Regions from separate parts of the Zobellella sp. An-6 genome, predicted to be linked through region 2. Evidence: riboswitches for the same ligand, from Rfam matches in the RefSeq annotation. Region 2 holds a riboswitch; the other holds the start of a gene.
What was found. Region 2 has a riboswitch for thiamine pyrophosphate ahead of thiC (phosphomethylpyrimidine synthase ThiC). Riboswitches for the same ligand answer to the same signal wherever they lie in the genome.
Positions count from the first base shown of each region.

Region 1 (6,835 bases), 3.5 Mb from region 2:
AGCCCGGCCATGGCCGCCGCCGCCGCCGTGTTCGGTCACTTCGTCGACATCCGGGATTTATAAGGGGTAAACCATGAGCGGATTCAAGCAATTAACCGGTATCGCCGCCCCCCTGGACGCGGCCAACGTAGACACCGATCAGATCATCCCCAAGCAGTTCCTGCAGAAGGTGACCCGGTCCGGCTTCGGCAAGCACCTGTTCCACGACTCGCGGTTTCTGGATGACGCCGGCGAGCAGCCCAACCCGGAGTTCGTGCTCAACCAGGCGCCCTACGACCGGGCGGTGATCCTGCTGGCCCGGGAAAACTTCGGTTGCGGCTCCAGCCGCGAGCACGCCCCCTGGGCCCTGGCCGACTTCGGCCTCAGGGCCATCATAGCGCCGAGCTTCGCCGACATCTTCTACGGCAATGCCATCAACAACGGCATGGTGCCGGTGCGGCTGAGCGAAGAGCAGGTGGAAGCCCTGTTCCAGTACGTCAATGCCGACAAGGGTGCCGAGATCACCGTGGATCTGGAAGCCCAGCAGGTGCGCGCCGGCGAGCACGCCTTCCCGTTCGAGATCGACGAGTTCCGCCGCTACTGCCTGCTCAACGGCCTGGACAATATCGGCCTGACCCTGCAGCACGCGGATCAGATCGACGCCTACGAGGCCAGGCAGCCGGGCTGGCTGTAATCACTGCAACGCCGGCGCAAGCCGGCGTTGTTTTATCCTTCCAGCTGCAGCACCCGCTGCTTCAGCGCCTCGCCGAGCGGCGCCTTGCGCCCGGTCCCGAAATCCACCATCACCACCCGCGCCGTGCCTTCGGTGGTCACCGTCTGCTGGGCCTGACTGAGGATACGGTATTCCATGGTAAAACCGTGCTCGTCCAACTGGCTGACCCTGGCCTCGGCCCTCAGGGTGTCGGGAAAGGTCACCGGCCGGCGGTAACGGGCGGAGGTTTCCGCCAGCACCGGCCCCACGCCCGCCGTACTCAGTACATCCAGCATGCCGATGCGGCGCAGGTACTCGATGCGTACGGTTTCGAAGTAACGGAAATAGACCACGTTGTTGACGTGGTTGAGCGCATCCATCTCGCCCCAGGCGACGGGGATCTCGATGCTGACCGGAAAACGGGCTTCGTCCTTGGGCATGGTGATACTTCCTGAATGAGTTTAGAGTTTTTAACCTAACCCTGATTCAGGAAACATGCAACTAACATCCGCCGGTCAGTGGACTTCACTCAGCACCAGGGCCACCTGGTCGGTCTGTTCACCTGCTTCCACCCGGATCACCCTGGCCGTGGCGGTCAAGGGCTCCACGCCGGCGTCGGCCGACGGCAGCACCAGGCGCCATTCCTGCCCCAGCTGGCACTTGCCGGCGGCGACTTCCATCAGGACCCCCTCGGCGCTGAGGTTGCGGCAGATCCCTTCCACCCTTTCCTTGGTGGTGGCCAGGATCACCTTGGCATCCAGTTGCATGCGGCTATACAGCCGTTGTTCTTCATGGGCGGGTATCATAGGCCTTCTTCCTTATAGAACTGGTTTAGCAAAACGAATGGCCCTACAATAGCGGCCATTCTCGAACGGGGTGCGGCCAGCCGCTGAGATCATACTCGTACACCTGATCCGGGTCGTGCCGGCGTAGGAATTTGAGCACTCGGCCCTACCCTATCCACAAGGAGTGGCCCTGTGAAAAAAGCCCTGATTGCCCTGCCCCTGCTCGCCGCCGGCCAGGCCGTGGCGCAAGATCCGACCCTGACCATCTATACCTATAGCTCATTTGCGTCCGATTGGGGCCCAGGCCCAGCCATTGAGCAGGCCTTTGAGGCGGAATGTGACTGTAATCTCGAGTTCGTGGCCCTGGACGATGGAGTATCCATCCTCAACCGGCTGCGACTCGAAGGCGCCAACACCAAGGCCGATATCGTGCTGGGACTGGACAACAACCTGCTGCAGGCCGCCAAGGACACCGGCCTACTGGCCGAGCATGGCCAATCTCCCGAGGGGCTCAAGGTCCCCGGCGGCTGGAATGATCCGGTGTTCCTGCCCTTCGACTACGGCTACTTCTCCTTTATCTACGACACCGAGCGTCTCGCCAATCCCCCCGCCAGCTTCGCCGAGCTGCTGGAACGCCCCGAGCTGACCCTGCTGTATCAGGATCCGCGCACCAGCACCCCGGGGCAGGGCCTGATGCTGTGGGTGCAGAAACTCTATGGCGACCAGGCTCCCGAAGTCTGGCAGAACCTGGCCAAGCGTACCGTCTCCGTCACCAAGGGCTGGAGCGAATCCTACGGTATGTTCCTCAAGGGCGAGGCGGATCTGGTGCTGTCTTACACCACCTCTCCCGCCTACCATATCGAGGCGGAGCAGAAGACCCAGTATCGGGCCGCCGGCTTCGAGGAAGGCCACTACCTGCAGGTGGAGGTGGCCGCCAGGCTCAATACCAGTCAACAGCCCGAACTGGCCGATCGTTTCCTGCGGTTCATGGTGGGACCCGGCTTTCAGCAACACATTCCCGCCGGCAACTGGATGTACCCGGTGATCGAGGTTGCGCTCCCCGCAGGCTTCGACGCCCTGGTGATCCCTGAACAAACCCTCAGCTTCAGTGCCGAGGAAATCGCCGAACAGCGCCAGGGCTGGCTGCGCCAGTGGCTGGGTGCCGTGACTCGCTGATGCCGAACCGGTACTGGTGGCTGCCGGGCAGCCTCAGCCTGCTCGGTATACTGCTGCTCACCGCGGGGCCCATAGGGGCCCTGCTGCTGCAAGGCGGCCAGATGTCTCTGGGACAGCTGTTCGCGGACTCCTATCTGCGCCACGTCATCTGGTTCAGTTTCTATCAGGCCTTGTTGTCCACCCTGCTCAGCCTGCTGCTGGCCATCCCCCTGGCCCAGGCCCTGTCCCGCCGCCACTTTCCGGGACGAACCCTGTTGCTGCGCCTGTTCGGGCTCTCGCTGGTGCTGCCGGTGATCCTGGTGGTATTCGGTATCGTCGCCGTCCATGGCCGCCAGGGCTGGGTCAACCAGTTGCTGGGGCTGTTCGGCCTGGAGCCCGTCAGCTACCTCTATGGTCTCCCCGGCATACTGCTGGCCCATGTGTTCTTCAATATGCCCCTGGCGGCCCGGATCCTGCTGCAGGCCATCGAAGGCATTCCCCCCAGCCAGTGGCGAATGGCCAGCCAGCTCGCCTTCACCGGCTGGCAGCTGTTCCGCTGGCTGGAGTGGCCGGCCATGCGCGGTGCCCTGCCCGCCCTGGCCAGCATGATATTCATGCTCTGCTTCACCAGCTTTGCTACCGTCATGGCGCTGGGTGGCGGGCCCAGGTCCACCACCCTGGAGGTGGCCATCTACCAGGCCCTGCGTTTCGATTTCGACCTGCCCCTGGCGGGCATGCTGGCCCTGCTGCAGTTGCTGTTCTGCAGCGGCTTCCTGCTGTTGCAGTACTGGCTGAGCAGGCCGGCGCTCCATTCTCAGGAGAGACAGCTCCGGTCCGCCCGGCCGGACCGGAACAGGAGCGGCGTCTTTCTTTGGGATCTGCTGGTACTGAGCCTCTGTCTCGGCCTCTTTCTGCCGCCCCTGCTGGCCATTGTCGTCAGTGGCCTCAACCCCAGCCTGTGGACGACCCTGAGTTCTTCCCTGCTGTGGCGGGCCACGGCCAGTTCCCTGCTTATCGCCGGCGGCGCCGGCCTGCTGTCGGTGCTGCTCACCCTGGGCCTGCTGAGCAGCAGCCGTCATCTGAGGCTGCGGCTGTATCACAGGACTGGAGCGGCGCTGATGGAAGCCACCGGCTCGGTGATCCTGGTGTTGCCGGCGGTGGTGCTCTCCACCGGGCTTTTTATCCTGCTGCGCGGCTCGTTCGATGTGTTCACCCTGGGTCCCTTGCTGGTGTTGCTGGTCAATGCCCTGATGGCGCTGCCCTATGGGCTGCGTGCCCTGCAGCAACCCATGGAGCGGATTGCCCGCCAGTATGACCGTCTCTGTACCAGCCTCGATATAGGGGGGCTGAACCGGCTTCGACAGCTGGAGTGGCCCCTGCTGCGCAAGCCGGCCGCCCTGGCCCTGGCCCTGGCGATGATGCTGTCGTTGGGCGATCTCAGCGCCATCGCCATGTTCGGCAGCCAGCATCTGCAAACTCTGCCCTGGCTGCTGTATCAACAGCTGGGCAATTATCAGATGACGGAAGCGGCGGCCACCTCGCTGATCCTGCTGTTGCTGAGCCTGGGGCTTTTCATCCTGATCGAAGGCGTGCTGGGGGGTAAAGATGCTGGTACTCGATGATCTTCGCTCCCACTATCCGGAGCAGAAGCTGTGCTTTTCTCTCCGTGCAGAGGCGGGGGAAATCACCGCCCTGATCGGCCCCAGTGGTGCCGGCAAGTCGACCCTGCTGGCCATGGTCGCCGGCTTTGCCAGGGTCGACTCGGGACAACTGCACCTCGACGGCCGGGATCTGCTGCCTCTGGCACCCGCCCAAAGGCCGGTGACCACCCTGTTCCAGGACAACAACCTGTTCTGGCATATGACGGTCTACCAGAATATCGCCATCGGCCTGTCTCCCTCCCTGCGGCTGACACCGGCACAACGGGCAGAAGTGGAACAAGTCGCCCGGCAGGTGGGCATAGGCCCCCTGCTCCAGCGTAAGCCGGCGAGCCTGTCGGGGGGGCAACAGCAGAGGGTGGGGTTGGCCCGGTGCCTGGTACGCCAGACACCGGTACTCTTGCTGGACGAGCCCTTTTCCGCCTTGGATCCGGCCCTGCGCTTCGAACTGCTGGATTTGTTGCGGACACAGACCGATCGGCTCGGCCTGACGGTATTGCTGGTCACCCACCATCCGGATGAGGCGGCCAGGGTCGCCGACCGCATCGCCTTTGTTTACGACGGCCGCATCATGGAGCAGGGCGACAGGGGGCTGTTGTCAGCCCCCCGTACCCCTGCGTTGCAGGCCTATCTGGGTCGTTAAAGGTTCTCCTCGGCGAAGGAAGCCAGCCGGCTGCGCACCACGCCGTTGAGATAGATGTTGGCGCTGCCTTCAAAATCCTTGAAGCGTTCCACTATGTAGGTCAGCCCGGAGGTCACCGGGGTCAGGTAGTTGGAGTCGATCTGCGCCAGGTTGCCCGAACACACCAGCTTGGTGCCTTCGCCACAGCGGGTAATGATGGTCTTGAGCTGGGACGCAGTCAGGTTCTGGCACTCGTCCAGCAGCACGAAGGTATTCTGGATACTGCGTCCACGCATGAAGTTGACCGACTTGAACTGGATATTGGCCTTGCCCATGATGTAGCTGAGCGAGCCATCCATGCATTCATCCTGCTTGTGCAGCACCTCCAGGGTATCGGTGATGGCGCCCAGCCAGGGAGCCATTTTTTCCTCTTCGGTACCGGGCAGGAAGCCGATGCTCTCGGCGATTTCGGGGGTGTTGCGGGTGACGATCACCCTGTCGTAAATACCCTTTTCTATGGTCATTTCCAAGGCGGTGGCCATGGCCAGCAAGGTCTTGCCGCAACCGGCGGGACCGGTCAGGATCACCAGATCAATATGAGGATCCAGCAGCGCGTCCAGCGCCATCGCCTGATAGATATTCTTGGGATGAATGCCCCAGGCCTTGCGTCCCATCATCCGCTCCCGCCCCAGATCGACAAAGCGCACCTTGCCGTTCTCCTTGCTCAGGACCCGGCCGGCAAAGTCGTCGGTATCGTCAAGCAAGTACTGGTTGATATGCGCCGCCGGCAGCACTTCATCGGCAACCGTATGGATAACCTCCCGGCCATGGGTTTCGCTTTCACACTCGCCCACCCTGTCCCAGAAGCTGTCCTCCAGCTGATAGAATCCCTTGGACAGCAAACGGATATCGTCTACCAACTGGTCCGAACGATAGTCCTCCACATGTTGCAGGCCGGCTCCCTTGGCCTTGAGCCGCATGTTGATGTCCTTGGTCACCAGCACCGCCATGCCCTCGGTATGGTGTTTCTGCAGATAAAGGGCGGTATTGATGATACGGTTGTCGGCCTCGTCGTCGGTGAAGATGGCGTATCCTTCCGGTAAATGCCGGTCCGAGATGATGGCAATGGTGCCGCTGGCATCGTCATCCTTCAATCCCAAGGGCACACCGGCGACGATCTGCTCAGGGGTTGCGTCGTGAAAGATATCTTCCAGGGTCCTGATGGCGATACGGGCATCACGGCTGACATCCTTCTGCCGGTCCTTGATCCGATCCAGCTCTTCGAGCACCGTCATGGGTATAACGACATTGTGTTCCTTGAAGGAATAGATGGAGAGGGGTTCGTGCAGGAGTACGTTGGTATCCAGAATAAAGCGTTTACGGTCGTTGCCGTCCATAGGCATGCTCCCCGGGCTTGGCCCTTGTCATGGTCATTGCTCAGTTAAAACACCGTGCAATGACAGCTTTATTACACTTTAACGCTATGACGTTTTATAACACTCGGCAAGTGATTGTTTATGATGATTACCATCCGTGAGGCTTTTCTCACTAAATCATAAGGGCACTAGCTAAGCCAGCACTATTTGGAATTCGGATCACGGTAGATATGAAAAAACATCGGCATAAACAGAGTCTTGCCAGACAATGCTCAGCACCCAGGTGCGACCGGGAGGCCAGCGGCACCGGCGCGCACGCCCTCTGAGGCAGAGCAGTTTGTCGCGGCAACAGAAAAGCAAAAGCCCTGGCCAACGGTCAGGGCTTTGATGTGATGGCGGAGCGGCAAAGGCACCGCCTTTGAGGCGGAGGCGCAGCGCGCCGACATCCTCCCGCCGTCCGGCGCAGCCAATACGAAAAAGCCCTTAGCTATCAACTAGCTAAGGGCTTCTTAAAAGTGGCGGAGCGGACGGGGCTCGAACCCGCGACC
Region 1 is NZ_CP199259.1:603,755-610,589, reverse strand. It holds gene leuC (3-isopropylmalate dehydratase large subunit) at 1-63, shown strand, start outside; gene leuD (3-isopropylmalate dehydratase small subunit) at 74-673, shown strand; gene ACT7DK_RS02765 (acyl-CoA thioesterase) at 706-1,131, opposite strand; gene ACT7DK_RS02760 (PilZ domain-containing protein) at 1,207-1,497, opposite strand; TPP riboswitch at 1,554-1,644, shown strand; gene thiB (thiamine ABC transporter substrate binding subunit) at 1,669-2,652, shown strand; gene thiP (thiamine/thiamine pyrophosphate ABC transporter permease) at 2,652-4,253, shown strand; gene thiQ (thiamine ABC transporter ATP-binding protein) at 4,237-4,932, shown strand; gene ACT7DK_RS02740 (PhoH family protein) at 4,929-6,308, opposite strand; tRNA gene ACT7DK_RS02735 (tRNA-Asp) at 6,804-6,835, opposite strand, start outside.
Region 1: it holds a riboswitch for thiamine pyrophosphate, as region 2 does, so the genes downstream of both, thiB (thiamine ABC transporter substrate binding subunit) here and thiC (phosphomethylpyrimidine synthase ThiC) in region 2, are expected to answer to the same signal.

Region 2 (6,835 bases):
GTCACCCAACGGGTAGGCCACCAGCAGTCGCTGGTGGCGGAGGTGCTGGCGGACATGGCCGGCCCGGCCGGTGGAGCAACAAATTAACGACAACACCCTGCTGGCCCGGGCACTGCTGGTGGCGGTCCGTCACCTTCACTCACACCGGGGTGATATGCTGTTGTCACAAACTGAAAAGGGCCTGCAATTGCAGGCCCTTTTGGCATCAGGAGGCGGGTTATTCCGGTTTTTCCTGCTTCTCCGGTACCAGCGGAATGGCCGGCTTGGCGATCAGGGAGCGGGTGTCTTCAATGGCCTCGGTCAGGATCACCTGGATATGCTGGCCCAGTTCGTAGACCGCTTCCTTGTCCAGGTAGACGCGGCCGTCGTCCCAGCTGCATTCCAGCCGGTCCCGGTTGGCCAGGATCAGGGAGGAGGGCATGAACACCACGGCGCCGTTTTCCTGCAGGCGCAGCTTCACGCCGCCCCGGCCGATGTCGATGATTTCGGCGTCGAACACCTTGCCCTCGGCCACCGCCGGCTGCAGGTAGCGCACATAGAGCCAGTCGGCGATGTCGCGCTCGGCGCGGCGGTGCATGCGGCGCTGCTCGGACAGGTGCTGAGCCAGCTCGGCGCTGGGCACATGGGCCTCGTGCTCCTGCTCGGCCAGTATCGCCTTGATCAGCCGGTGGTTGATGATGTCGCCGTATTTACGGATGGGCGAGGTCCAGGTGGCGTAGGCGGCCAGGCCCAGGCCGTAGTGCTCGGCCGGGGTCACGCTCATGGCGGCGAAGGACTGGTAGCGGCGTACCCGGTTGTCCAGGTAGCTGGTGTCGCGAGAGTCCAGCCAGCGGCGCAGGGCGCAGAAACCTTCCAGGCTGGCCAGGCTTTCCGGCTCGAAGGGGGCTTCGTGGGCCTGCAGCAGCTCGGCCACCTGGGCCAGCTTCTCGGCGTCGAAGCCGGCGTGCACGTTGAATACCCCGGTGCCGGCGTGTTCGGCCAGCCAGTTGCCGCAGGCCAGGTTGGCGGCGATCATCGCCTCTTCCACCATCTGGTTGGCGATGCGGCGGTGATCCACGTGAATGGCCACCACGTTGCTGGCATCGTCCAGCTCGAAGCGGTAGTCGGGCCTGTCCTTGAACACGATGGCGTGCTCGCTGCGCCAGGCGCTGCGGGCGCGGGTGAGTTCGGTCAGCTCGCGCAGCTGCTCGGCGATCACCTCGCTCTCCGGCTGCCAGTCGCCTTTCTGCTCGACCCAGTCGGAGACCTTGTCGTAGGCCAGTTTGGCCTGGGAGCGGATGCGGGCGGCGAAGAATTCCACCTGGTCGGTGACCTTGCCGTCAAAGTCGATCAGCAGGCGGGCGCACAGGGCGGGGCGCTCTTCGCCGGCCTTGAGCGAGCACAGTTCGTCGGCCAGGGTGCGCGGCAGCATGGGAATGTTGCGGCCGGGCAGGTAGACGGTAAAGGCGCGTTCGGCGGCGACCTTGTCCAGATCGCTGTCGTGGGGTACATAGGCGGTGGGATCGGCGATGGCCACGGTCAGCTCCCAGCCGTTGTCCAGCTTCTTCACGCTAAGGGCGTCATCCATGTCCTGGGTGGACTCGCTGTCGATGGTGAAGAAGGGCACCTCGGTGAGATCCCGGCGCGGCAGCGATTCTTCCAGGGTCTGCCACTCGTCCTGGTCCCGGGGCGCCTGGTTGGCCAGCTTGTTGCGGGCCAGCACCACCCACCAGGGGGCGATGGGGTCGTCGACCCCGGCGATCAGCTCCACCACCTCGGCGAAAAAGCCGTTGTCCTTGAGGGCGTGGCGCTTGAGCTCGCCCAGCACCCAGTCGCCTTCCTTCAGGCCCTTTTCATCCAACCCCTTGATGGTGCGGGCCTTGATGGCGTCCTTGATCAGCGGGTGATCGGGCACTATGTTGAGCCGGTCGCGGAACCACTTCACCCGGGCCACGAAGCGGGTCAGCCCCTGCTCGACCAGGGTTTCCGGCTCGGCCACTTCTTTCTCGTTTTCGGTGCGCACCAGGGCGGTGATGCGGTCGCCGTGCAGCACCTTCTTCATGTAGGGCGGCGGGATGAAAATGCTTTCCTTCTCGCTCACCTCGAGGAAGCCGAAACCTTTGGCGGTGGCCTTGACGGTGCCTTCCTTGGTCGGCATGGATTCGCGCAGCTGTTGCTTGAGCTGGGCCAGCAGGGGGTTGTCTTGAAGCATAGATAGGGAACCTGTCGAAATATCGGCCTGACTATACGGATTTACCCCCCGTCTGCCAAGGAAACCTTGGCCCGGCGCCGGGTTTCGGTGCCCAACCGGAGCCTGTCAGCCGTATTCCCGGAGCAGGGTGAGTCTGCCGAGGTCCGGCCGGCCGTTGCTGTCCACCCCCCTGTCCAGCAGGTAGCGCAACCGGTCCAGCATGGCCGCCTGGCCCGGCGCCCATTGGGCGCTCAGGCGGGCCAACTGGGCGTTGCCCAGGCCGCTTTCCAGGCTGTCGGCCACCACCACTTCCAGCCCCCGGGCCCGGGCTGCCTCGGCCAGCTCCCGGCACAGGGCCAGGCCGCCCAGCTGGCTGGGCCTGAGCACCAGGGCCCTGAGCTGGTCGAACAGCGGATAGTGGGGGGCGGCATGGCGGCCGAGATCGAAGGCCACCGGCCAGCCGTGGCGCTCCGCCAGCCGCTGGCTGGCGGCCAGGTCGGCGGCGGGCTCCAGCAGCCAGTCGATGCGGGTGGGATCGATGCGCCGCCACAGCCCTTCCAGCTGCTCCTCGCTCAGCCGGCCGCCCGCGTCCAGCACCAGTTGCAGGCTGGGCACCAGCAGGGTCAGCTCGCGCACCAGGCCGGCGTCGTGCTGCACCTCGCCGGTGAGGGTCAGCCAGGCCCGCTGGGGGTGAACCCGGCGGCAGCGCCAGGCGCGGATAATGGGTTCCCGCTCGCCTTCCAGCAGCGGCAGTGAGGGGGCCGGCTCGCCGTCGATGGCGGTGAGGGCGCAGTCCAGCCCGAATTGCACCGAGGGCAGGCGGGCGCCGTGGGGCTGGCCTTGGGCCAGCCGCGCGCAGGCGGCCAGCAGCTCGTCTCGGGCCTCTTCGACGCTTTCGCGGGACTCGCCGGGCAGGGGGGCGATCTCGCCCCAGCGGCCGTCGATGCACACGTAAAAGCCCCGGCGGCGACCGAGGGGGGTACCCCTGATGGTGAGCGCCATGGTCAGGGGAAGTTCATAGCCGTAAACCGCAATCCGCATTGTTGTGACCCCGTTAATCGCCGTCAGAGATATCTTTAACTAAAAGTAACATCTGTCCGCCGGGGAGGGTAGTGCTGTTTTTATCGCCCGGGGCTTGGGTATGATAGGTTTTTTCCTCGATGACCAAGAGAGCGCCAATGCCCCTGAGCACCTGGCTGAACGCCATCCGGCCCAAGACCCTGCCCCTGGCGCTGGCGTCCATCCTGCTCGGCGCCGGGGTGGCGGCCGGGGAGGGTGGCTTCGACGGCGGCGTGCTGCTGCTGGCCCTGCTCACCGCCCTGTTGCTGCAGATCCTCTCCAACCTGGCCAACGACTACGGCGACGGAGTGCGCGGCACCGACGCCGAGGGGCGCGCCGGCCCCGCCCGGGTGCTGGCCTCGGGCCTGGCGACCCCGGCGCAGCTGCGGTCCGCCATCCGGCTGACCGCCGGCCTGGCGGCGCTGTCCGGCCTCTTGCTGCTGGGCCGGGCCCTGGGCGCCGACCGGGGCGCCTGGCTCGGTTTTCTGCTGCTGGGCGCCTTGGCCCTGCTGGCGGCCCTGGGCTATACCCTGGGCCGGCGGCCCTACGGCTACCGGGGGCTGGGGGATCTGGCGGTGTTCGTGTTCTTCGGCCCGGTGGCGGTGCTGGGCACCAGTTGGCTGATGCTGCACCAGCCGGGGGCCGGCGCCGTCTGGGCCGCCCTGGTGGCGGGCCTGCTGTCGGTGGCGGTGCTCAATATCAACAATATCCGCGACCTGGAATCGGATCGCCGGGCGGGCAAGCACACCCTGGCCCTGCGCCTGGGGCTGGCCCGGGCCCGGGCCTACCAGTTGCTGCTGCTGGCCACGGCCCTGCTGGCGGGGATGCAGCTGATGGCGGGCTGGGGTTTTCTGGCCCTGCTCGGGCTCTGGCCCCTGGCCGGTGCCACCCGGCTGGTGCTGACCGAGCAAGGGCCGGCGCTGAACCGGGCCCTGGGGCTGACCGCCCGCGCCACCCTGATCTTTACCGGCCTGCTGGCCCTGGGGCTGGCCTGGGGGTAGGGCCCCGCATTAATGTCTTTGTTGATAAAGCGTTAACCCAGGATTGCAAAAATTGTATCCAACCGCTTTGCTTTTGACCGGCGGCTCTGGCTATACTGACGTCCATCTTGTCGGAGTGCCCCCAAGGGCTGAGACCGCGAAAGCGGGATCCGTTGAACCTGATCAGGCTAATACCTGCGAAGGGAAACAAGTGAGAACCAGGCCCAAGACCCTTTCCCACCCGCCCGGTTCTTCCTCAACACTCCTGACAAGCATTTTCACGAACTCAATGGACGCAAGGTGAGATTGCTATGTCAAAAACGAATCGTCGCGAAGTACGCAGCCAGGCCCAGGAATACATCCAGAACCTCAAGGGCGAACCCTTTCCCAACTCCGGCCGTATCTATATCGAAGGCTCGCGCCCGGATCTGAAGGTGGCCATGCGCGAAATCCGCCTGGCCGACAGCTTCAAGGGCGGCACCAAGGAAAACCCCATTTTCGAGGCCAACGCGCCGGTGCCGGTGTACGACACCTCCGGCCCCTACGGCGATCCGGACTCCGAGCTGGACGTACGCCAGGGCCTGCCCCAGCTGCGCCGCCAGTGGATACTGGAGCGCGACGACACCGAGGAGCTGGACAGCGTCACCTCCCAGTTCACCCAGCAGCGCATGGCCGACGACGGCCTGGATCACCTGCGCTTCGAGCACCTGCCCAAGCCGCGCAAGGCCAAGCTGGGCCAGTGCGTGACCCAGCTGCACTACGCCCGCCAGGGCATCATCACCCCCGAGATGGAATACATCGCCATCCGCGAGAACATGGGCCGCGAGCGGGTACGGGACGAACTGCTGCTCAAGCAGCACCCGGGCCAGAACTTCGGCGCCAACCTGCCCGAGTTCATTACCCCCGAGTTCGTGCGCAAGGAAGTGGCCGAAGGCCGCGCCATCATTCCCGCCAACATCAACCACCCGGAATCCGAGCCGATGATCATCGGCCGCAACTTCCTGGTGAAGATCAACGCCAACATCGGCAACTCGGCGGTGACCTCCTCCATCGAGGAAGAGGTGGAGAAGCTGGTGTGGTCCACCCGCTGGGGCGCCGACACCGTGATGGATCTGTCCACCGGCCGCTACATCCACGAAACCCGTGAATGGATCATGCGCAACAGCCCGGTGCCCATCGGCACCGTGCCCATCTACCAGGCGCTGGAGAAGGTGAACGGCGTGGCCGAGGACCTGACCTGGGAAGTGTTCCGCGACACCCTGATCGAGCAGGCGGAGCAGGGCGTGGACTACTTCACCATCCACGCCGGCGTGCTGCTGCGCTACGTGCCCATGACCGCCAAGCGGGTCACCGGCATCGTCTCCCGTGGCGGCTCCATCATGGCCAAGTGGTGCCTGTCCCACCACAAGGAAAACTTCCTCTACGAGCACTTCCGCGAAATCTGCGAGATCTGCGCCGCCTACGACGTCTCCCTGTCGCTGGGTGACGGCATGCGCCCCGGCTCCATCGCCGACGCCAACGACGAGGCCCAGTTCTCCGAGCTGTACACCCTGGGCGAGCTGACCAAAATCGCCTGGGAATACGACGTGCAGGTGATGATCGAAGGCCCCGGCCACGTGCCCATGCACATGATCAAGCGCAACATGGAAGAGCAGCTGGAGCACTGCCACGAGGCGCCCTTCTACACCCTGGGCCCGCTCACCACCGACATCGCCCCCGGCTACGACCACTTCACCTCCGGCATCGGCGCCGCCATGATCGGCTGGTTCGGCTGCGCCATGCTGTGCTACGTGACGCCCAAGGAGCACCTGGGCCTGCCCAACAAGGAAGACGTCAAGCAGGGCCTGATCACCTACAAGATCGCCGCCCACGCCGCCGACCTGGCCAAGGGCCACCCGGGCGCGCAGATCCGCGACAACGCCATGTCCAAGGCCCGCTTCGAGTTCCGCTGGGAAGACCAGTTCAACCTGGCGCTGGATCCGGAAACCGCCCGTGCCTACCACGACGAGACCCTGCCCCAGGAGTCCGGCAAGGTGGCCCACTTCTGCTCCATGTGCGGACCCAAGTTCTGCTCCATGAAGATCACCCAGGACGTGCGCGACTACGCCGCCAGCCTGGAGAACAACATAGCGGTGCAGCTGGTGGACATGGACGGCAACAGCGAAACCGTGGTCGCCGGCATGGCCCAGATGTCGCAGGAGTTCAAGAAGCGCGGCGGCGAGCTCTACCACCAGGCCGACAAGCTGGAGCGGGAGGAGGCATGACCCGACCCATCGTCTGGACCGTCGCCGGCTCGGACTCGGGCGGCGGCGCCGGCATTCAGGCCGACCTGCACACCATACAGGCGCTGGGCGGCCACGGCTGCTCGGTGATCTCCGCCATCACCGCCCAGAACTCGGTCACGGTATCCATGGTGGAGCCGGTGCTGATGCAGGCCTTCACCAGCCAGCTGGTGGCCCTGGCCACCGACCTGCCGGCCCGGGCCATCAAGATTGGCCTGCTGCCCGGCGGCCTGCGCGCCGAGGTGCTGGCCCGCTACCTGAAGGAATATCGGCGCCAGTGGCAACCCTATGTGGTGCTGGACCCGGTGGCCATCGCCAGCACCGGCCAGGCCATGGCCGAGCCC
Region 2 is NZ_CP199259.1:4,135,542-4,142,376, reverse strand. It holds gene ACT7DK_RS19490 (methyl-accepting chemotaxis protein) at 1-87, shown strand, start outside; gene ACT7DK_RS19485 (exoribonuclease II) at 218-2,191, opposite strand; gene ACT7DK_RS19480 (enolase C-terminal domain-like protein) at 2,297-3,211, opposite strand; gene menA (1,4-dihydroxy-2-naphthoate octaprenyltransferase) at 3,349-4,230, shown strand; TPP riboswitch at 4,332-4,433, shown strand; gene thiC (phosphomethylpyrimidine synthase ThiC) at 4,521-6,473, shown strand; gene thiE (thiamine phosphate synthase) at 6,470-6,835, shown strand, end outside.